Regions from separate parts of the Streptomyces sp. LN549 genome, predicted to be linked through region 3. Evidence: riboswitches for the same ligand, from Rfam matches in the RefSeq annotation. Region 3 holds a riboswitch; each other region holds the start of a gene.
The links. Region 3 has a riboswitch for S-adenosylmethionine ahead of SH922_RS10410 (aminotransferase class V-fold PLP-dependent enzyme). Riboswitches for the same ligand answer to the same signal wherever they lie in the genome.

Region 1 (2,192 bases), 2.1 Mb from region 3:
GTCACCGACGTGTTCCGCATCAGCATCACGGCGGGTGCCGTACAGGAGTCGCAAGGGCACGTCCCGGGTACGCAGGAGAGCCTGATGGTCCTGACCGGCACCGCCGTTGTCGGCCCGCCGGACGGCATCAGCACGGCCGGCCCCGGCGCCTGCGCGCACTGGCGGGCCGACGTGCCCCACGTCTACAGCGCGCCCGACGGGGATGTGCAGGGCATCCTCTTCGTCCGCTATCCCTCGGCGGGGGAGCCTGCCGGTGGAGCCGGTCGGACAACCGCGCGCGACGACGGCTGAGCGCCGGGGCTCACGCCGCGTCGGACGCCACGTCGTTCGCGGACGGGAAGGCGGGGTGGTCGCCGAGGCGGCGGACGAAGTCCTGGAGCAGGGGGTACGGGCGCAGGAAGTTGGCGCCGGGCTGGACGAGCGCCACCCACAGGTCCACATCGGCGGCCGTCAGCTCCGTACCCAGCGCATAGGGATGCAAGGAGAGCCGGCGCTCCATCAGGTCGAGCGCCGCCGAGCGCTCCGAGGGCGTTGCGGACGGAGTGACCTTCCGGTCGAGCAGCTCACGCAGGGCTTCGATGTCCGCGGCGAGCTCCGGCGGGTGCAGTGCGGAGGGGCAGGCCTCGTTGTGCCCGGACAGCAGACCCGCCAGGTCGCGGAGAATGTCGGGCGTGTGGTTGCTGACGATGCGGCCACTCCAGCGGTCGCACAGGGCGGGAGCCGTCAGCGGTCCGTCGTAGTGGTGCACCGTTGCCTCGTACGCACTGCGCAGCGAGGCGAAGGCCTCGGGTGTCCCGGACGGGTGGGTCAGGAGCGTGGTGGCGACCGAGTCCTGCAGACCGAGGAGGCCGAGAGTGATGGAGATGCGCTGCGAGCGCGGACAACTCGCCGACAGGAACAGCTCGTAGCGGTGCGGCGCCGGATAGAAGCCGCCGGCGAGACCGACGCCGATCCGGCTGTCGAAGCGGGGGGACGGAACACCCGAAGGAGAGCGGAGGCCTGCGGCGCGTGAAGCGGAGGCGGAGGAAACGGGGCCGCACTGCGGCGAGTTGTCTGTACTGGAACCGCGCGATGCTGTCTCGGGCATGACTCTCCCTATGGGGATCCCTGGGGGAACGACGAAGCCACCGCCGCCATGGTGGCACCGGCGGCCGGATACGGAGCGACTGCGCTTGCGTACCGGTCCGGACCGAGGGGACCCGTCCGGCCCGGTGCGAGCGCACCGGGACGAGGAGTCCGGCCGATCGGACGGGGACGGGTCCGATGCGGACTAGTAAGCGCTGGAGACGCGCAGGAGATCGATGTGCAGGCGCCTCGTCAAGCCGTTCCTGGGCAATTCCCACCGGTCCTGCCATTGGGGCTCGCGAGACGCGAGACCGCGCTTGTCCTGTTGCTCCAACAGGACCCGGTCGTCACCCGGGGCACCCCATCGCGGTGGAAGGGTTGCCTGTCAGCGGGCCGGGGCCGATGACCGCACAGGCGGGAGATCCCGCACGGGCAGCGCTGACAATCGTGACCGTCCACGTCAGTTTCGGTGCGTCCGGTGGCGCCGTCAAGAAGGCGGGACGAGCCGTCTCGCCTGGTGGTCACCGGCGTTGGCAGCCATTTCGCTGCGGCCCGCACCTCCGGCGCAGACCGGAACGGTCACGAGTGCCGGCGGATCTGCCCTGGCTTGCCGGCCGGCGACCCTCGCACGCAGCGGGGCGCCCCAGGTGACGACCGGACCGGACGACGCCCCGACCGGCGAACGGGTGAGCCCGCCGGCCCGGACGCGGGACGCCCGGGACCCGGAGATCCCGCCGGCCCGTGCGCGGCTCAGCCCGCGCCCAGGAGGTTGACCATACGGATGTAGCGGACCCAGTCCCAGTGGGGTCCCGGGTCCGTGTGGTCCGTACCCGGGACCTGTACGTGGCCGAGGATGTGCGCGCGGTCCTTGGGGATGCCGTAGCGGTCGCACACCGAGGCGGTCAGCAGCGCCGACTTCTCGTACATGGCGTTGGTGAAGTAGGAGGGCTGGTCCACATAGCCCTCGTGCTCGATGCCGATGCTACGGGTGTTGTAGTCCCAGTTCCCCGCGTGCCAGGCGATGTTCTTCTCCCGCACACACTGGTCGATGTACCCGTCGGCGGAGCGCACCACATAGTGCGCGGACACCTGCTTCGCCGGATTCTGGAAGATCGCCACGGCGTCCG
Region 2 (2,192 bases), 2.5 Mb from region 3:
GGCCGTCCTGGTGACGGTGCTTCCTGACGCCTACGTCGACCTGGGCGAGGGCGTCCAGGCCGACCGTGTGCAGGGCGTCGACGAGCAGGCCCAGTTCCACTCCGTAACCGACCGGGAACGGCAGCCGCTCCAGCAGCGAGCGGCGCACCGCGTACTCGCCGCCCAGGGGCTGGACGAAGCCGGCCAGCTGCGGCCAGTGCAGATTGAGCAGCGGGCGTGCCACCATTTCGGTGACCCGGCCGCCCTGGCCCGTGGTGTCGCCGAACGGGCGGTCGTACATCGCCTTGACGAACTGCACCGAGGGGTCGGTCAGCAGCGGGCCGACGATGCCGGAGACGAAGTCCGCGGAGAAGTCCTTCAGGTCCGCGTCGATGAAGCAGACGATGTCGCCGCCGGTCACCAGGAGTGACCGCCACAGCACCTCGCCCTTGCCGGGGACGGCCGGGATGCGGGGCAGGATCGCGTCCCGGTGGACGACGCGGGCGCCCGCCCGGCGGGCGACCTCGGTGGTGGCGTCCGTCGAACCGGAATCGATCACCACGAGCTCGTCGACCAGCTGGACCTTCTCCATCAGCTCGCGCCGGATCGTCGTGACGATGTCCCCGACGGTCTCCGCCTCGTCGAGCGCGGGCAGCACCACACTCACGCTCGCGCCGTTCGCGCCGTTCCTGGCATCGAGCAGACGGTCCAGCGGACGGTCGGCGGCTGACCAGGAACGCCTGGTCAGCCAGCGTTCGACCTCTTCCAGCACGGTCGATACTCCCTGTATGTGATCCATCTCGCGGTTCGGACGGCTATCTCAACAGTCCGGTGCTTCGGTTACAGTCTTGAACAACGCAGATGGCCGTCGCATGCCGGGGTCCGTCCGCCGATAAACGCCTGGATCCATGGTCCAGTGCCACAGCGCTCATCCAGAGGGACAGAGGGAACGGCCCGTTGAAGTCCCGGCAACCCTCCCGCCGACCGCGAGGTCAGGTGGGGAAGGTGCCAATTCCGTCTCGTGACGAAACGCGTCGCGAGGAAGATGAGGAGAAAGGGCCTCGCCATCATGGCTGTTGAGACTGTTGCAGCAAACACTGAATCTTCCGTGGACCTGGGTCCCGCCGCAGCGCTTTCCTGCCGCGAATGCGGAGAACGATTCGCACTCGGTCCCATTTTCGCCTGCGCGTCCTGTTTCGGGCCGCTCGAAGTGGCGTACGACCTGCCGAGCGGCTCCCCGGACGAGCTGAAGAAGCGCATCGAGGCCGGCCCGAACAACATCTGGCGTTACGCGCCGCTGCTGCCGGTCCCCTCCGATGTCGCGGACAAGCCCAACATCAACCCCGGCTTCACCAAGCTGGTCAAGGCCGACAACCTCGCCCGCGAGCTGGGCGTCACCGGCGGTCTGTACGTCAAGGACGACTCCGGCAACCCGACGCACTCCTTCAAGGACCGCGTCGTCGCGATCGCCGTCGAGGCCGCCCGCGCCTTCGGATTCACCACCCTCTCCTGCTCCTCCACCGGCAACCTCGCCGGCGCCGTGGGCGCCGCCGCCGCCCGTGCGGGCCTGCGTTCGTGCGTGTTCATCCCGCACGACCTGGAGCAGGGCAAGGTCGTCATGGCCGCGGTGTACGGCGGTGAGCTGGTCGGCATCGAGGGCAACTACGACGACGTCAACCGCTTCTGCTCCGAGCTCATCGGCGACCCGCTCGGCGAGGGCTGGGGCTTCGTCAACGTCAACCTGCGCCCGTACTACGGCGAAGGCTCCAAGACCCTCGCGTACGAGATCTGCGAGCAGCTCGGCTGGCAGCTGCCCGACCAGATCGTCATCCCGATCGCGTCCGGCTCGCAGCTCACGAAGATCGACAAGGGCCTCCAGGAGCTGATCAAGCTCGGCCTGGTCGAGGACAAGCCGTACAAGATCTTCGGCGCCCAGGCCGAGGGCTGCTCCCCGGTCTCCGCCGCATTCAAGGGCGGTCACGACGTGGTGCGGCCGCAGAAGCCGAACACGATCGCCAAGTCCCTGGCGATCGGCAACCCGGCCGACGGCCCGTACGTCCTGGACATCGCCCGCCGCACCGGTGGCGCGGTCGAGGACGTCAACGACGAGCAGGTCGTCGACGCGATCAAGCTGCTGGCCCGCACCGAGGGCATCTTCGCCGAGACGGCCGGCGGGGTGACGGTCGGCGTGACGCAGAAGCTGATCGAGGCCG
Region 3 (2,192 bases):
TCGGGGACCTCGGCGAGTCCGGCGCGGACCGCGGTGACGAGCTGCTGCTCCCGGGCGACCAGGCTGTCGAAGCCGGCCTCGGTGAGCGCCTTGCAGGCGGAGGCGATGGAGTAGACGCCGATGACGTTGGGCGAGCCGGCCTCGTGGCGGGCGGCGGTGGTGTGCCATTCGACGTCCACACCGCCGTCGGCGCGCCGGGCGACCTGGCGGGAGGCGCCGCCGCCGGCCAGGTAGGGCTCGGCGTCGCGCAGCCAGTCGGAGCGGCCGGCGAGGACCCCGGAGCCGAACGGTGCGTACAGCTTGTGCCCGGAGAAGGCGACCCAGTCGACGTCCAGCTCGGCGATGTCGACGGGGTGGTGCGGGGCGAGCTGGGCGGCGTCCAGCACGATCCGGGCACCGTGGGCGTGCGCGGCGGCGGCGAGCTCCTTGACCGGCCACAGCTCGCCGGTGACGTTGGAGGCGCCGGTGACGCAGACCAGCGCGGGGCCGTAGGGGTCGCGGTCGGCGAGGGCCCGCTCCAGCGTCGCGACGGCCTCGCCCGGGGTGCGCGGGGCGTTCAGGTACGTCACGCGGGCATCGCGCCAGGGCAGCAGCGAGGCGTGGTGCTCGGTCTCGAAGACGAACACCTGGCAGTCGGCGGGCAGGACAGCGGCGAGCAGGTTGAGCGAGTCGGTGGTGGACCGGGTGAAGATCACCTGGTCGTCGGCGCGGCAGCCGAGGAACTCCGCGACCGTCTCGCGGCTGCTCTCGAAGAGGTCCGTGGAGAGCTGCGAGAGGTAGCCGGCACCACGGTGGACGCTGCCGTAGTACGGCGCGTACGCGGCCACGTCGTCCCACACCCGCTGCAGGGCCGGGGCACTGGCGGCGTAGTCCAGTGCGGCGTAGGTGACCTCCCCGCCGGTGACCAGCGGAACCGTCACATCCTTGCCCAGAACCGGCAGCGGCGCACAAATCGACTGGTCGGTGGCGGCGGTGAAGACAGACATGACGAACTCCCGTAACAGGCAGGCGAATTCCGCGTGCCTGCGGATACGCGGCAGCACGGAGGGAAGAAAGAAGGGTGTGCGGAGGAGGGCCGGAAAGCCCTATCGCATTCGCTTGCTCACAAGAGGCTCCCTGAGGACCAGGACCCCACGGGTGGACATCTGACGATGTCGAGGGGTCCGCGCTTGCCGCAGACCTCGCTGCCTGCGGCCTGGTCTTCACCCGGGGCACCCCGCCACGGACGGAGGGTTGCCGGACAGCGGGCCGGGGCCGTAGTCGCTGTCACTCATGACCTGCGCAGCATCTTGCCATACGCGCGGAAACGCGCAAGGCGCAGTCCATGATCTGGACTGCGCCCTGCCTCACATTCCGTACGCCGTCCTGTCAGGCGTTGCTGGCCACGACCCATCTCTCCAGCGCCCGGCCTGCCGCACCCGAGTCGATGGACTCGGCGGCCTTCGCCATCCCCGCGGTGAGCTGCTCGGTGAGCGTGCCCTCCCCCGGGTCCAGCGCGACGAGCGCCGCCGCCGAGTTGAGCAGGACGGCGTCCCGGACGGGGCCTGTCTCCCCGGCGAGCAGCCGGCGGGCCACGTCGGCGTTGTACGAGGCGTCGGCACCCCGCAGCGCCTCCACCGGCACCAGGTCGATGCCGACGTCGCGCGGGTCGAAGCCCTCTTCGCGCACGACACCGTTCCTGGCGATCCAGACGCGGGAGGTCGCGGTGGTGGTCAGCTCGTCCAGGCCGTCGTCGCCGCGGAAGACCAGGGCGGAGTTGCCGCGCTCGGCGAGGACGCCCGCGACGATGGGCGCCATACGCAGGTCGGCGACGCCGATGGCCTGAGAGCGCACCTTGGCCGGGTTGGTGAGCGGGCCGAGGATGTTGAAGGTGGTCGGCGCGCCGAGCTCCGAGCGGGCCTTCGCCGCGTACCTCAGGGCGGGGTGGAACTTGACGGCGAAGCAGAAGGTGATGCCCGCTTCCTCCGCCACCTCCACGACCCGCTGCGGGGGCAGCTCCAGATTGACGCCGAGCTTCCCCAGGACGTCGGAGGAACCGCTGGCCGACGACGAGGCGCGGTTGCCGTGCTTGACGACCTTGGCGCCGGTCCCCGCCACGACGATCGCCGACATGGTGGAGATGTTGACCGTCTTGGCCATGTCGCCGCCGGTGCCCACGATGTCGACCGTACGGCCCGGCACGTGGATGGTCG
Region 4 (2,192 bases), 6.4 Mb from region 3:
ATCTACCACAGCCCGGTCGCCGCCTACGCGACCGCGGCGGCCGGCGTCGGACTCTTCCTGGCGGCCTCCCTGCTGGACGCCGCGCGCCGCAGGAAGGCCAAAGTGCCCTCCCGTCCGGTCGCGGAGATCGTGCTGCGTGCGATCGTCATCGCCGCCATCGCCTTCGTCACCGCGTACATCCTCAACCGGTACCAGGGCCTCCCGCTGGCCCTCCTGATCTTCCTGATCGTCCTGGTGGTACTGGACTTCGTGCTGCGCCGCACCACCTACGGACGCAAGGTCTTCGCGGTCGGCGGCAACTCGGAGGGTGCCCGACGGGCAGGCATCAGCGTGCCGTTCGTCCGGATGTCCGTCTTCTCGATCTCCGGCACCATGGCGGCCGTCGGGGGCCTCTTCCTCGCCGGGCAGATCCAGTCCGCGAGCCAGACCTCGGGCGGTGGCAACCTCCTGATGAACGTCATCGCCGCGGCCGTCATCGGCGGCACGAGCCTGTTCGGCGGGCGCGGTTCGGTCTGGTCGGCCCTGCTCGGCGCCCTGGTGATCGGATCCATCCAGTCCGGGATGAACATCATGGGTGTGAGCAACGCGGTCCAGTTCATGATCACGGGATCGGTCCTGCTGGCGGCCGTGGTCGTCGACTCGCTGTCCCGCAGGAGCCAGAAGGCCGCAGGGCGCGCGTGACCCGTACGCGGCCGGGCCCTGTCGGCAGCTCCACGGACGCGCGGCATCCTCTCCGGTCGGCCCTTGGCGTAGTCGTGCGTCAACTCGCCTGGTTCTAGAAGTGGTTGGTCGGTTGCCCGGTCTGTACGTGGCACTCCGTGAGCGCCAGCCGGCCCCAGGACGCCTGCCGGAGGGAACAGATGGCGCGGCCGCGTTGTTGTGGGGCGTGGCAGTACAAGCGTGACCGATGTGAGCAGGACCATGATCTATGGGGCATTGCGCGGTGCTGTCGGCGCGCGTAGCGTTCCGGGCAGGTCATGAGTGTCAGCGTCAAGCCCTGGCTTGCTGACCGGCAACCCTCCCGCGCGGCGGGGTGCTCCAGGTGACGACCAGGCGGGGCCCGTCCGGGTTCCGCAAGCGCGAGGCCTTCGGGCCCGCCGAGCCGGAAGAGCGGAGGCGAGGGTCATGTCACCGGTGTCCTGCCCGCTCGTCAGGGTGCTCGCCCCCCGGCGCCGCGTCCACCTCTACTCCCGGCCCCACATCGACCTCCAGCGCGTGGCCGGCGCGCTCTGTTGTTCCTGACCCGTACCCGCGACGCCGAACCTCCAGACGAGGCCCGGCGATCACCCACGGTCGATCAGGAAGGCACCCTTTCGTGTCCGCATCGTCTTTGCCGCACCCTGCCCTGCCCGCTTCGCTCCTCCACCTCGCCGTCGCCCTCAACGGCGCGGGCTGGCACCCTGCCGCCTGGCGCGAGCCGGAGGCCCGGCCCGGGGAACTGCTCACTGCCGCGTACTGGACCGACATCGTCACCGAGGCCGAACGCGGCCTGATCGACTTCGTGACGATCGAGGACGCGCTCGGGCTCCAGTCCTCGCAGTTCACCGAGCCCGACGGCCGCACCGACCAGGAGCGCGGGCGCCTCGACGCGGTGCTCATCGCCGCCCGCGTGGCTCCCTTGACCCGGCACATCGGGCTCGTCCCCACCGTGGTCGCCACGCACACGGAGCCGTTCCACATCTCCAAGGCGATCGCCACCCTCGACTACGTGAGCACCGGCCGGGCCGGTCTGCGCATCCAGGTGTCGGCCCGGAGCTACGAAGCCGCCCACTTCGGCCGTCGTACGTTCCCGCACTTCCGTATCGAGGACCTGGACACTCCGTCCGTCCGCGCGCTGACCGCCGAGCTGTTCGAGGAAGCCGGCGACTACGTCGAGGCGGTACGCCGCCTGTGGGACAGCTGGGAGGACGGGGCGGAGATCCGGGACGAGGCCACAGGCCGTTTCATCGACCGCGACAAGCTGCACTACATCGACTTCGAAGGCCGGAACTTCAGCGTCAAGGGCCCCTCCATCACACCCCGGCCCCCGCAGGGGCAGCCGGTCGTCAGCGCCCTGGCCCACCGACGCGTGCCCTTCCAACTGGTGGCCCGTTCAACGGACATCGGGTACATCACCCCGCACGACACCGGCCAGGCCGGAGAGATCGTCGACGAGATCCGCACCGAACAGGCTGCGGCGGGCAGGGCGGAGG

Region 1: it holds a riboswitch for S-adenosylmethionine, as region 3 does, so the genes downstream of both, SH922_RS01305 (putative leader peptide) here and SH922_RS10410 (aminotransferase class V-fold PLP-dependent enzyme) in region 3, are expected to answer to the same signal.
Region 2: it holds a riboswitch for S-adenosylmethionine, as region 3 does, so the genes downstream of both, thrC (threonine synthase) here and SH922_RS10410 (aminotransferase class V-fold PLP-dependent enzyme) in region 3, are expected to answer to the same signal.
Region 4: it holds a riboswitch for S-adenosylmethionine, as region 3 does, so the genes downstream of both, SH922_RS38635 (putative leader peptide) here and SH922_RS10410 (aminotransferase class V-fold PLP-dependent enzyme) in region 3, are expected to answer to the same signal.

The regions. Positions count from the first base shown of each region.
Region 1 covers NZ_JAZHRI010000002.1:270,883-273,074, reverse strand. The annotation lists gene SH922_RS01315 (helix-turn-helix domain-containing protein) at 1-291, shown strand, start outside; gene SH922_RS01310 (cell envelope biogenesis protein OmpA) at 302-1,087, opposite strand; gene SH922_RS01305 (putative leader peptide) at 1,271-1,321, opposite strand; SAM riboswitch class IV at 1,374-1,518, opposite strand; SAM riboswitch class IV at 1,643-1,756, shown strand; gene SH922_RS01300 (N-acetylmuramoyl-L-alanine amidase) at 1,816-2,192, opposite strand, start outside.
Region 2 covers NZ_JAZHRI010000002.1:4,860,523-4,862,714, forward strand. The annotation lists gene SH922_RS21995 (glucosyl-3-phosphoglycerate synthase) at 1-751, opposite strand, end outside; SAM riboswitch class I at 905-1,031, shown strand; gene thrC (threonine synthase) at 1,049-2,192, shown strand, end outside.
Region 3 covers NZ_JAZHRI010000002.1:2,356,909-2,359,100, forward strand. The annotation lists gene SH922_RS10410 (aminotransferase class V-fold PLP-dependent enzyme) at 1-986, opposite strand, end outside; SAM riboswitch class IV at 1,161-1,278, opposite strand; gene trpD (anthranilate phosphoribosyltransferase) at 1,369-2,192, opposite strand, start outside.
Region 4 covers NZ_JAZHRI010000002.1:8,731,781-8,733,972, forward strand. The annotation lists gene SH922_RS38630 (sugar ABC transporter permease) at 1-681, shown strand, start outside; SAM riboswitch class IV at 974-1,086, shown strand; gene SH922_RS38635 (putative leader peptide) at 1,126-1,242, shown strand; gene SH922_RS38640 (LLM class flavin-dependent oxidoreductase) at 1,316-2,192, shown strand, end outside.